DNA from 2 places in the Leuconostoc sp. UCMA20149 genome. Region 2 is predicted to be linked to the other one. Evidence: riboswitches for the same ligand, from Rfam matches in the RefSeq annotation. Region 2 holds a riboswitch; the other holds the start of a gene.

Region 1 (4,256 bases), on a different contig from region 2:
TATTGCGACCAGATGACAACGCAGGATGAAACGGATAATTTAATATTAGGTGGTATTAAAACCTTGCTAGATGTTTCACCGCTATATGGCAACATTGTCATGAATTTAACCCGTGAAATGAACCTGTTAGCACCGCATCCATTGGCATTAAAATGGCAAAATCATCGTTGGTACTTAGTAATCAATCCAGCTCGTTTAACAGAAAATTTCAGCACATACAATCAGATTGCGGCTGCATTGGCACATGAAGCACTGCATGTTATTTGGGAACACCCAGTTCGCTATGCTACAACGCACCAAGCAAAATCAGTTGTTGATCTAGGAACTGATGTGGCGATTAATCAATATTTACCTAAGGAATTAGGTGAGTTACCAACGGCTGTGACTTTGCAAATGCTGTTTGATGTGTACGGCGAATGGTTTGCGCCTTATCAAGATTCGCAAACTTATATTGATTTAATCAGTCGTTTTGAAGATGATGTGCCCGCTCATGGGGACATCGACGGCCACGGTGATTGGGCGAGTGTTGGCGATGAGGCTGATGAGGCTAAATCGGCACTTGAACAAGTCATTCGCCAAGCCAATGAAGATGCACAAAAATCTGGGCGAGGTCACTTGACTAGTGCTGTCATGCAGCAGATTGCTGCGGTGGTGGTGCCTAAAAAAAATTGGCATCAAATCCTCAAAACAGGGGTAAGCCAAGTACCTAATCAAAAGAAACCATCACGCGCACGATTTAATCGACGCCAAGCCTACCGAATGGATTTATTTGGTGAAATTAGTACGTATGAAAATGAAATTTTGGTATTTGTCGACAATTCGGCTTCTATTAGTGATAAACTAGTGGGTAAATTCCTAGCCAATGTGATGCAAATAACACAACAATTTGATGCTAAAGTTCGCGTGTTTTCATTTGATACAGCAGTTGAAGTGATTCAAAATATCAATCATTGGCAGCGCCGTGCTGGCGGGGGGACGGCATTTCAAAGTATTTTTGACTATCTAGATAAACAAAAAACACCTCGTGAGACGACAACAGTGATTATCCTAACTGATGGTGACGGTGAAACATCACCGATTATGTCACAGTATCGTCGTGTTTATTGGATACTGCCAGAACAGCAACAACTCAGTTTGCCTAATCAAATTGGAAAGGTGTTGACCCTATGAAATTAAATCCAAGAGATCTGAGTAGTTTTATTGCCAAAGACAATCGGTTCAAAAGAGCTGAAGCATTATTAACCGATCAATGGGAATCACTGTTGCTGAGCGAGCCATGGGGCATGACGATGATGACGCGTTCAGATATTGTTTATGCAAAAGCATTAGTTGCATCAGACGCTATGACACCCACAGTTGATCTGACAACGTTTAAAGGCGTTCAACAGTTTATTCAGCGTAATGCAGTTCGGCTTTCACCAGATGTCGTCACAATGTTAAAGGAGCCATTCTTATGAAAATTAATCTTGTACTTGCACCAGAACAGTCAGTTTCAGAATTATTAGCACTTCAAACAGCGAATCCAGACAATGTGTTTTACCTCGGGAAGGTATCACAATTGGCTGGTTCGAATATTTTGATTTTGGATGCACCAGAAATTGTCCAACAATTTCAACGGCCATTAGGATTTGATAGTCGTTATACTAATGGTCAGTTAACTGGTCGTGTGATTCATCAAATTACCTTTCAGGCTAAAGATGATAATGATAAACTAATTGGTAAGTTAGTAAATGTTGCCGGTGTTGTGGCTCAAAATGATAATGGTAAAGCAGATTATATGCTGTGGACTTTTTGGCAAAATCACAGTCAATTAGCTGATTTTTTGAAAAGTACGCAGTATCAGCAAATGATTAATTTGATGAAAAATCCTTATACAACAACTTATCAACGTGTTACAAGTGATTCGCAATTGTCACTAAAACATCAAATGAGAGATGTTGATCCTGAATGGTGGGGTTGATTATCTGGTGACATTCATTTACACTTATCTTGAATTAAATAAAATATCTGGGGTGCCGATTGGCTGAGAAATACCCATTGAACCTGATGACGTTAGTACGTACGCAGGGAGATATGTTGCATAAGCTAGTGTTTTTTAAATGTTGATTACTGGCCGTGAACGCATCTTCTTGGAGTGGGTTCGCGGCCTTTTTGTGTCCTATTATGGAGAAAACATGACCTCATTACAAACCATTAGAGAACAATTTATGCCTCAAATCATGGCTGAACCTTTCGTGAAAGCTATTGGCAGTAATTCATTAACTCAGCGGCAAGCTGATTATTATACAGCACAAGATGCAAGCTACATTGAAGCATTTATGCCCATTGTGAATCAAATTGATGAATCATTACATTTAACCAGACCGACAAGCGACGATGAAGGACAAGCACATCTTAGTCTAGTGGATGCTGTTGCCCCAAAGCCTTTAGATTTGGTTGGGCAATCTTATGTGAATCACATGCGTTCTGCAGCTCAAAAAGGTGCTATGGCAGCAATTATGGCAACCTTACCTTGTGTAGAATCCTATTATTTTATAGCTAAAGCACTGGCACATCAAACAAACAATGGTTGGCAGCAATATTACGCCAGTAAACAATATCATGATTTGGTAACCTATTACTGGCAGATTGTTGACCATTCAGACGGTCAACTGGATGTCGCTATTTTTGAAAAATCATATCAATTTGAACTAAAATTTTGGCGGAATGCCTATGAAAAAGGGAGTCAATACTAATGACGATTAAAAATGTACGGACACAATCACCGCTTGTTCTGACTTATGCTAACTTTGTTACCCCACAATTCGTAGCCAATGTCGTGAATGTTATTGGTGCTTCGCCACTTATGAGTAGGGAAGTTAGTGAATTTAATGATTTATGTCAAATTGCAGATGCCGTTGTCATCAATATTGGTACGCTTAAGGCCAATGAACTGTCTGATATTGTAACGCTTTCAAAGGTCGCTACTAATTTAGATAAACCTGTTATCTTGGATCCAGTTGCTGTTGCAGTACCTTTTCGTAGTAAGGCTGTGCAGACTTTGATGCAAGAAGGGCATGTTGATATTATTCGAGGCAACGCAGCGGAAATAGCGTGGTTTGCCGATATTGATTTTGACAGTCAAGGCATTGATGCCACTGGTAGTGGGGATGTGATTGCCATCGCACAATTAGCAGCAGAAAAGACTGGTGCCATAATTGCATTAAGTGGCGCCAAAGATGTTATTAGTGATGGCCATCAAACTGCCGTCATTGAGACAGATGTGCCATTATTATCAACTAATGTGGGTACTGGCGATGCATTATCGTCTGTTATTGGTGCCTTTGTAGCTGAATCACTCACTGTGGAAAATGTCACGTATGCGATGGCAACTTTTAAGTTAGCTGGGCTCAAAGCCAGCCGTCAAATTACGACACCAGGTTTTTATAGTATGCAATTGCTAGATGAGCTTGCTGCAATTACAAGCGAGGAAGTAGCGACATTTATGACTGAAAGTGTGCAATATTTATGAGCAATGAAACACCACAAGTATTAACAATCGCTGGTGCTGATAGTAGTGGTGGTGCCGGTATTAGTGCTGATTTAAAGACATTTGCTGCACAGGGTGTCTATGGTGCTAATGTATTTGTCGCTTTAACAGCGCAAAATACATTGGGTGTTCAAGATGTTTTGATGACCCCACCTGATATGATTTGGTCACAAATGAAATCAATCGCTGATGATTTAGCGATTAAAGCAATCAAAACTGGCATGCTCGGTAACGCAGAGACAGTAGCGCTTGTTGCCAAAGGCTTGCAAAATTTTGATTTTGGTAAATATGTGTTAGATCCGGTAATGGTTGCGAAAGGTGGCGCAAAGCTGCTTAATCCTGATGCAGTGGCTGCCGTGAAAAGTTTATTGTTACCGCTGACAGAACTTGTAACGCCTAATATGCCAGAAGCTGAAATTTTAAGTGGTCAAGCGATTAATAATCGGCAAGACATGCAACGTGCAGCTAGGACGATTCAAAAATTAGGCGCCAAAAATGTTTTATTGAAAGGAGGTCATGGGCAGTCATCACGTATTGAGGATTACATCTTATTGGCTGATGGGACAGATTTCTGGTTGGCAAGTCAGCGGGTCCATACTGAGCGTACCCACGGCACCGGAGACACTATTTCGGCAGCGATTACTTCACAATTAGCGCTTGGCAAAACTTTAGATGTGGCAATTTTGAATGGGAAAAGATACGTTGACGCCACAATTCGTGATGGCAT
Region 2 (4,256 bases):
CTTCTTTGACAACTTCTGGACGCACGTCTAACGTAGTCATAACGCGATTAATTTGTTGATTAGGGTTGCCAATTTGTAAACCGGTGGGATCCCCTGCTTCTGCCAATGATAGTGGCGCAAACTGTTCAATTTGATCAATTAATTCTTGTGCAATCACGATATCAGCTCCTTGATGCGATCATAAGTCGTTTGCCATTTCTTATAAGCTACTGTATTTTGGTTTCCTGAATTTTTCAAATGTTCCAAAATAAGTTGGATGCGGTCACATTCTTTTTGCCACTTGGCGACAAAAATTGGTGATTTTGCTTGCAACAGATACGGACCAAAATCAATCTCATGATCAGATAATTTTGATTCACCAGGTGTTGCAACAATCACTTCATAAAAATGCGAACCTTCCTGAACAATATCTTCCGCTATAATCAAATAGTGGTTGTTGTTTAACCATGATCTGACAACATTCTCATCAGTATTTGGTTGTAAAATCAAAGTATTAAATTGATGATTTTTTGAGTGCCCGGCTGACAAAATGTCTTGAATTAAAATGCCGCCCATGCCAGCAATTACAACCGTGTTAACCTTATCAGCGGTATCAATAGCGGCTAGACCATTCGCTAATCGCGCCTCAAGTTTGCCATTCAGATGTCGTCTGTTAATTTCATGTTGGACATTTTCAAATGGTCCCTGAGCAACCTCACCGGCTATGGCATGCCGGACATGATTGGTCAAGAGTAAGTGTGCAGGTAAATAGGCATGATCTGAACCGATATCAGCAATTATTGCGTCTTGTGGCACGTGCTTAACCACAGCTTCAAGGCGTGGCGAAAGATGAATACTATCCATAATGTTTCCTAAAAAAATTTTTTTACTCCTACAAGTATAGCAAAAAAGCCAGCTATGCGCTGACTTTCCTTATCCAAATTTTATCAGTAGCACACCGATTGCCATCACCACGATACCAAATATTTGAGCCCGCGTCACTTGTCTTTGTGGTGAACGCCACCATCCAAATTGTGTGACAGCCATTGATCCAACGATTGAACCAAATAATCCCAAAGTCACCGTTACTCCTGCTCCCAGTTGTGGCACTAAATAGGCGGCTGCGAAAACAAACGCAGCGCCCAATACGCCACCAATGAACAACCAAAATGGCTGTTCATTAGCGTGGAATGTTTTGGGTAAAAGAGACTTGTCACGAACCATGACAACCAAAAAAATCAAGATGGTGCCTGTCAAAAAAGAAAACACCGAGGCACCAACTGAGGAATGCATTAATTGTCCTAAGTGACCATTGATGGCTTGTTGAATAGCTGAAATAGCACCTGCCACTATCCCCCACAAACGCCATAAATTCAACGTAACGGCGTTTTCATGATCTGTGTCACTTTTTTCTTCAACCTTAGCGAATCCTCGGCTCGCCAACACAACAGCAATATAAATACCTAAGAATAAAATCAAAATTCCCATCGACTTCAACCAGGTTAAAGGATGTTGTTGTGCCCCAAAAAGCCCAAATATATCAATCACTTCTCCCATCAAAACTTGGCCTAAAATGGGCAGAATAATCGTTTGGATTGCCCCTAATTTAGGAAACATTAAAATGTTAGACGTTAAAAAGAAGACACCCAAAATCCCGCCCAACCAAATCCACCACGGATTATGCGATAAAACAGTGCCAATAGGAACAATATGTTGACTAGTTCCAAAAAAGACGGCGATGAGAAATATTGTCCCGACTGTAAATGAAATCAAACTAGACCTAAACGGTGAACGCACCGCTGCACCTAATTTTGCATTAATAGCACTTTGATTAGCTAATAAGAATCCAGCAGCCAATCCAATAAAATAAAGCATCTCAATACAACTCCTAAACTTATCTTCTTAATTGCAACTCATGAATAATAAGTATACCCATAAGAACCATTTTTGCAAGCCAAACGACTTTCACCGCTTGCAGGCAAAAATGGATTGTGGTACACTCTGTTTGTGAGTTAATCACAAACAATTGAAAACAATTGAAAACACCAAAATCTGGGGTGCCAAACGGCTGAGATAATACCCATATAACCTGATCTAGATTATACTAGCGTAGGGAGATTTACTTTAATATTGATTGTATACAGACGAACTACCTATTCAGTCTGTTGTAGTATTTTTAATTGATATGATATCAAAGCCAATCTTCCCACGAAGATTGGCTTTTTGTATGTCTAACCTCATGGCGGTGTTTTCACAACAAATTCGGAGGTGTGCAACATGCATACAAAATGGTCACTTCGTGACGTCATCTTTATCGCACTCATCGCGGTGTTTTTCGGCTTTATTTTCTGGGCTTGGGCATTTGCTTATAATGTTATTGCAGCAATATTAACACCTATGGGTTTAAGTCCATACGCTAACGATGCAACAATTGGTCCATGGCTAATGGCTGGTCCAATGGCGGGATACATTATTCGCCGTGCCGGAGCTTCGATTATTGGCGAAACACTTGCAGGTACTATTGAAATGGTTTTTGGCTCACAATGGGGTGTCATGAATATCGTTGCTGGTGCCATTCAGGGCCTCGGAACTGAAATTGGATTTGCTATTTTTGGATATCGACGTTGGGATAAAACTAGCTTAACAGCTTCTGTCATTACCGTCACAATTGTCACCTTTGGTTGGGACTTGCTTCGCAATGGCTATGCCCAATATTCATTAGGTCTGTTAGTTGGTCTATTTATCACACGCCTGATTTCATCGGCAATTTTTGCTGGTGTCATTGTTTACTTCACACAGAAGCTAATTGCTAAATCAGGTATTTTGACAACGCATCAATCAGAGGTGATCTCATGATTTCAAGTATTGCAGTACAAGTTTTGCCAATGACTGCCAACGAAAATGATGTGATTAAAATTGTTGATCATGTCATTGCTTATATTGATGCTAGCGGTGTTAATTACCAAGTTGGTGCGTTTGAATCGACATTAGAAGGTGATTACGATCAATTGATGGCAATCTTAGCACAATTACCAAAAGTTGCGGCCGAAATCACAGACATACCTGTAATGGTTTATAGCAAAATCAATATGGCGACGACTAGCGATGTACTTACAATAGCAAAAAAAACAGATAAATACAGATAAAGCGGTTTTTTCCGCGTACATAGGATACCACAAACCATGATTGTTACTCTAGAACACCTTAATTTAAGCTATGGCAAAACAAAAATTTTTGACGACTTGACATTGACCATTCAAGAAAATAGCTTCAACCTTTTGATTGGACCATCGGGTATTGGTAAATCTACTTTGTTAAAAATTATTGCTGGCCTGTTTCCTCAACTTAAAGGCACTGTTTTGGTTGACAATATCGCCATCAGCCAGCTACCAGCTAATCAGAGAGCCCAGTATGTTGGTTTCTTATTTCAAGATCCCGACACACAGTTTGCGATGCCTACCCCTTTTGAGGAATTGACGTTTACACTAGAAAACTTGCAAATTGCGTCTGATGAAATAGCTGAACGTGCAACAGCGGCGCTTAAATTTGTCGGCATCGAACAACTAGCCAATCAACAAATGACCACACTATCAGGTGGTGAAAAACAAAAAGTTGCTTTGGCAATTATCGTTGCGATGAAAAGTAAATTGTTACTACTAGATGAACCTTTCGCTAATGTTGATATGACAGCACGGCAGGAAATTTTAAAAAAAGTAAAAACATTGCAGGCCGATGGCGTTACAATTCTTGTTGCGGATCACGATTTTTCAGGCTATCCAGAGATTGTCAACAATGTGTGGGAAATTCATAATCATAAAATATCAGCACTTGATCATACTCAATTTATTCAACGACTTCCAAAGCCACAACATCATACTTTTAAAATAATCAGTGAAGGGGTTTTTGAACTAAATCATTTCAAGTTATTGAACGAAAAAAAGACTTTGATAACGGTGCCAGAACTTCTAATTGGTGCACCAGGAATTACCCTCCTGACTGGCGCAAATGGTAGCGGCAAATCAACTTTATTTAATGCGTTAACTAAATTGAAATCTTTTGATGGGCAGATAACTTATCAATCAAAAAATATTCAAAAATTAAAAGTTGCACGATATGTTCAAGAAGTGGCACTATTGTTTCAAAGCCCAGAGCGCCAGTTTCTTCGAATGACTGTCGATGAGGAATTAACATTGAGTTATCAACATAGTCAACAACGCGCATTTTGGTCACCCCAAAAAATTGATCATTATCTCACGCGTCTCAACCTCCTCCATCTG

The links. Region 2 has a riboswitch for thiamine pyrophosphate ahead of FF105_RS04350 (ECF transporter S component). Riboswitches for the same ligand answer to the same signal wherever they lie in the genome.
Region 1: it holds a riboswitch for thiamine pyrophosphate, as region 2 does, so the genes downstream of both, FF105_RS02815 (transcriptional activator) here and FF105_RS04350 (ECF transporter S component) in region 2, are expected to answer to the same signal.

Annotation. Positions count from the first base shown of each region.
Region 1 covers NZ_VJYC01000002.1:165,115-169,370, reverse strand. Annotated here, with positions in the region: gene FF105_RS02835 (ATP-binding protein) at 1-16, shown strand, start outside; gene FF105_RS02830 (vWA domain-containing protein) at 13-1,170, shown strand; gene FF105_RS02825 (hypothetical protein) at 1,167-1,457, shown strand; gene FF105_RS02820 (hypothetical protein) at 1,454-1,960, shown strand; TPP riboswitch at 1,999-2,087, shown strand; gene FF105_RS02815 (transcriptional activator) at 2,175-2,735, shown strand; gene thiM (hydroxyethylthiazole kinase) at 2,735-3,511, shown strand; gene thiD (bifunctional hydroxymethylpyrimidine kinase/phosphomethylpyrimidine kinase) at 3,508-4,256, shown strand, end outside.
Region 2 covers NZ_VJYC01000003.1:230,711-234,966, reverse strand. Annotated here, with positions in the region: gene FF105_RS04365 (Nif3-like dinuclear metal center hexameric protein) at 1-160, opposite strand, end outside; gene FF105_RS04360 (tRNA (adenine(22)-N(1))-methyltransferase) at 154-843, opposite strand; gene FF105_RS04355 (DMT family transporter) at 913-1,854, opposite strand; TPP riboswitch at 2,023-2,112, shown strand; gene FF105_RS04350 (ECF transporter S component) at 2,257-2,835, shown strand; gene FF105_RS04345 (thiamine-binding protein) at 2,832-3,125, shown strand; gene FF105_RS04340 (ABC transporter ATP-binding protein) at 3,162-4,256, shown strand, end outside.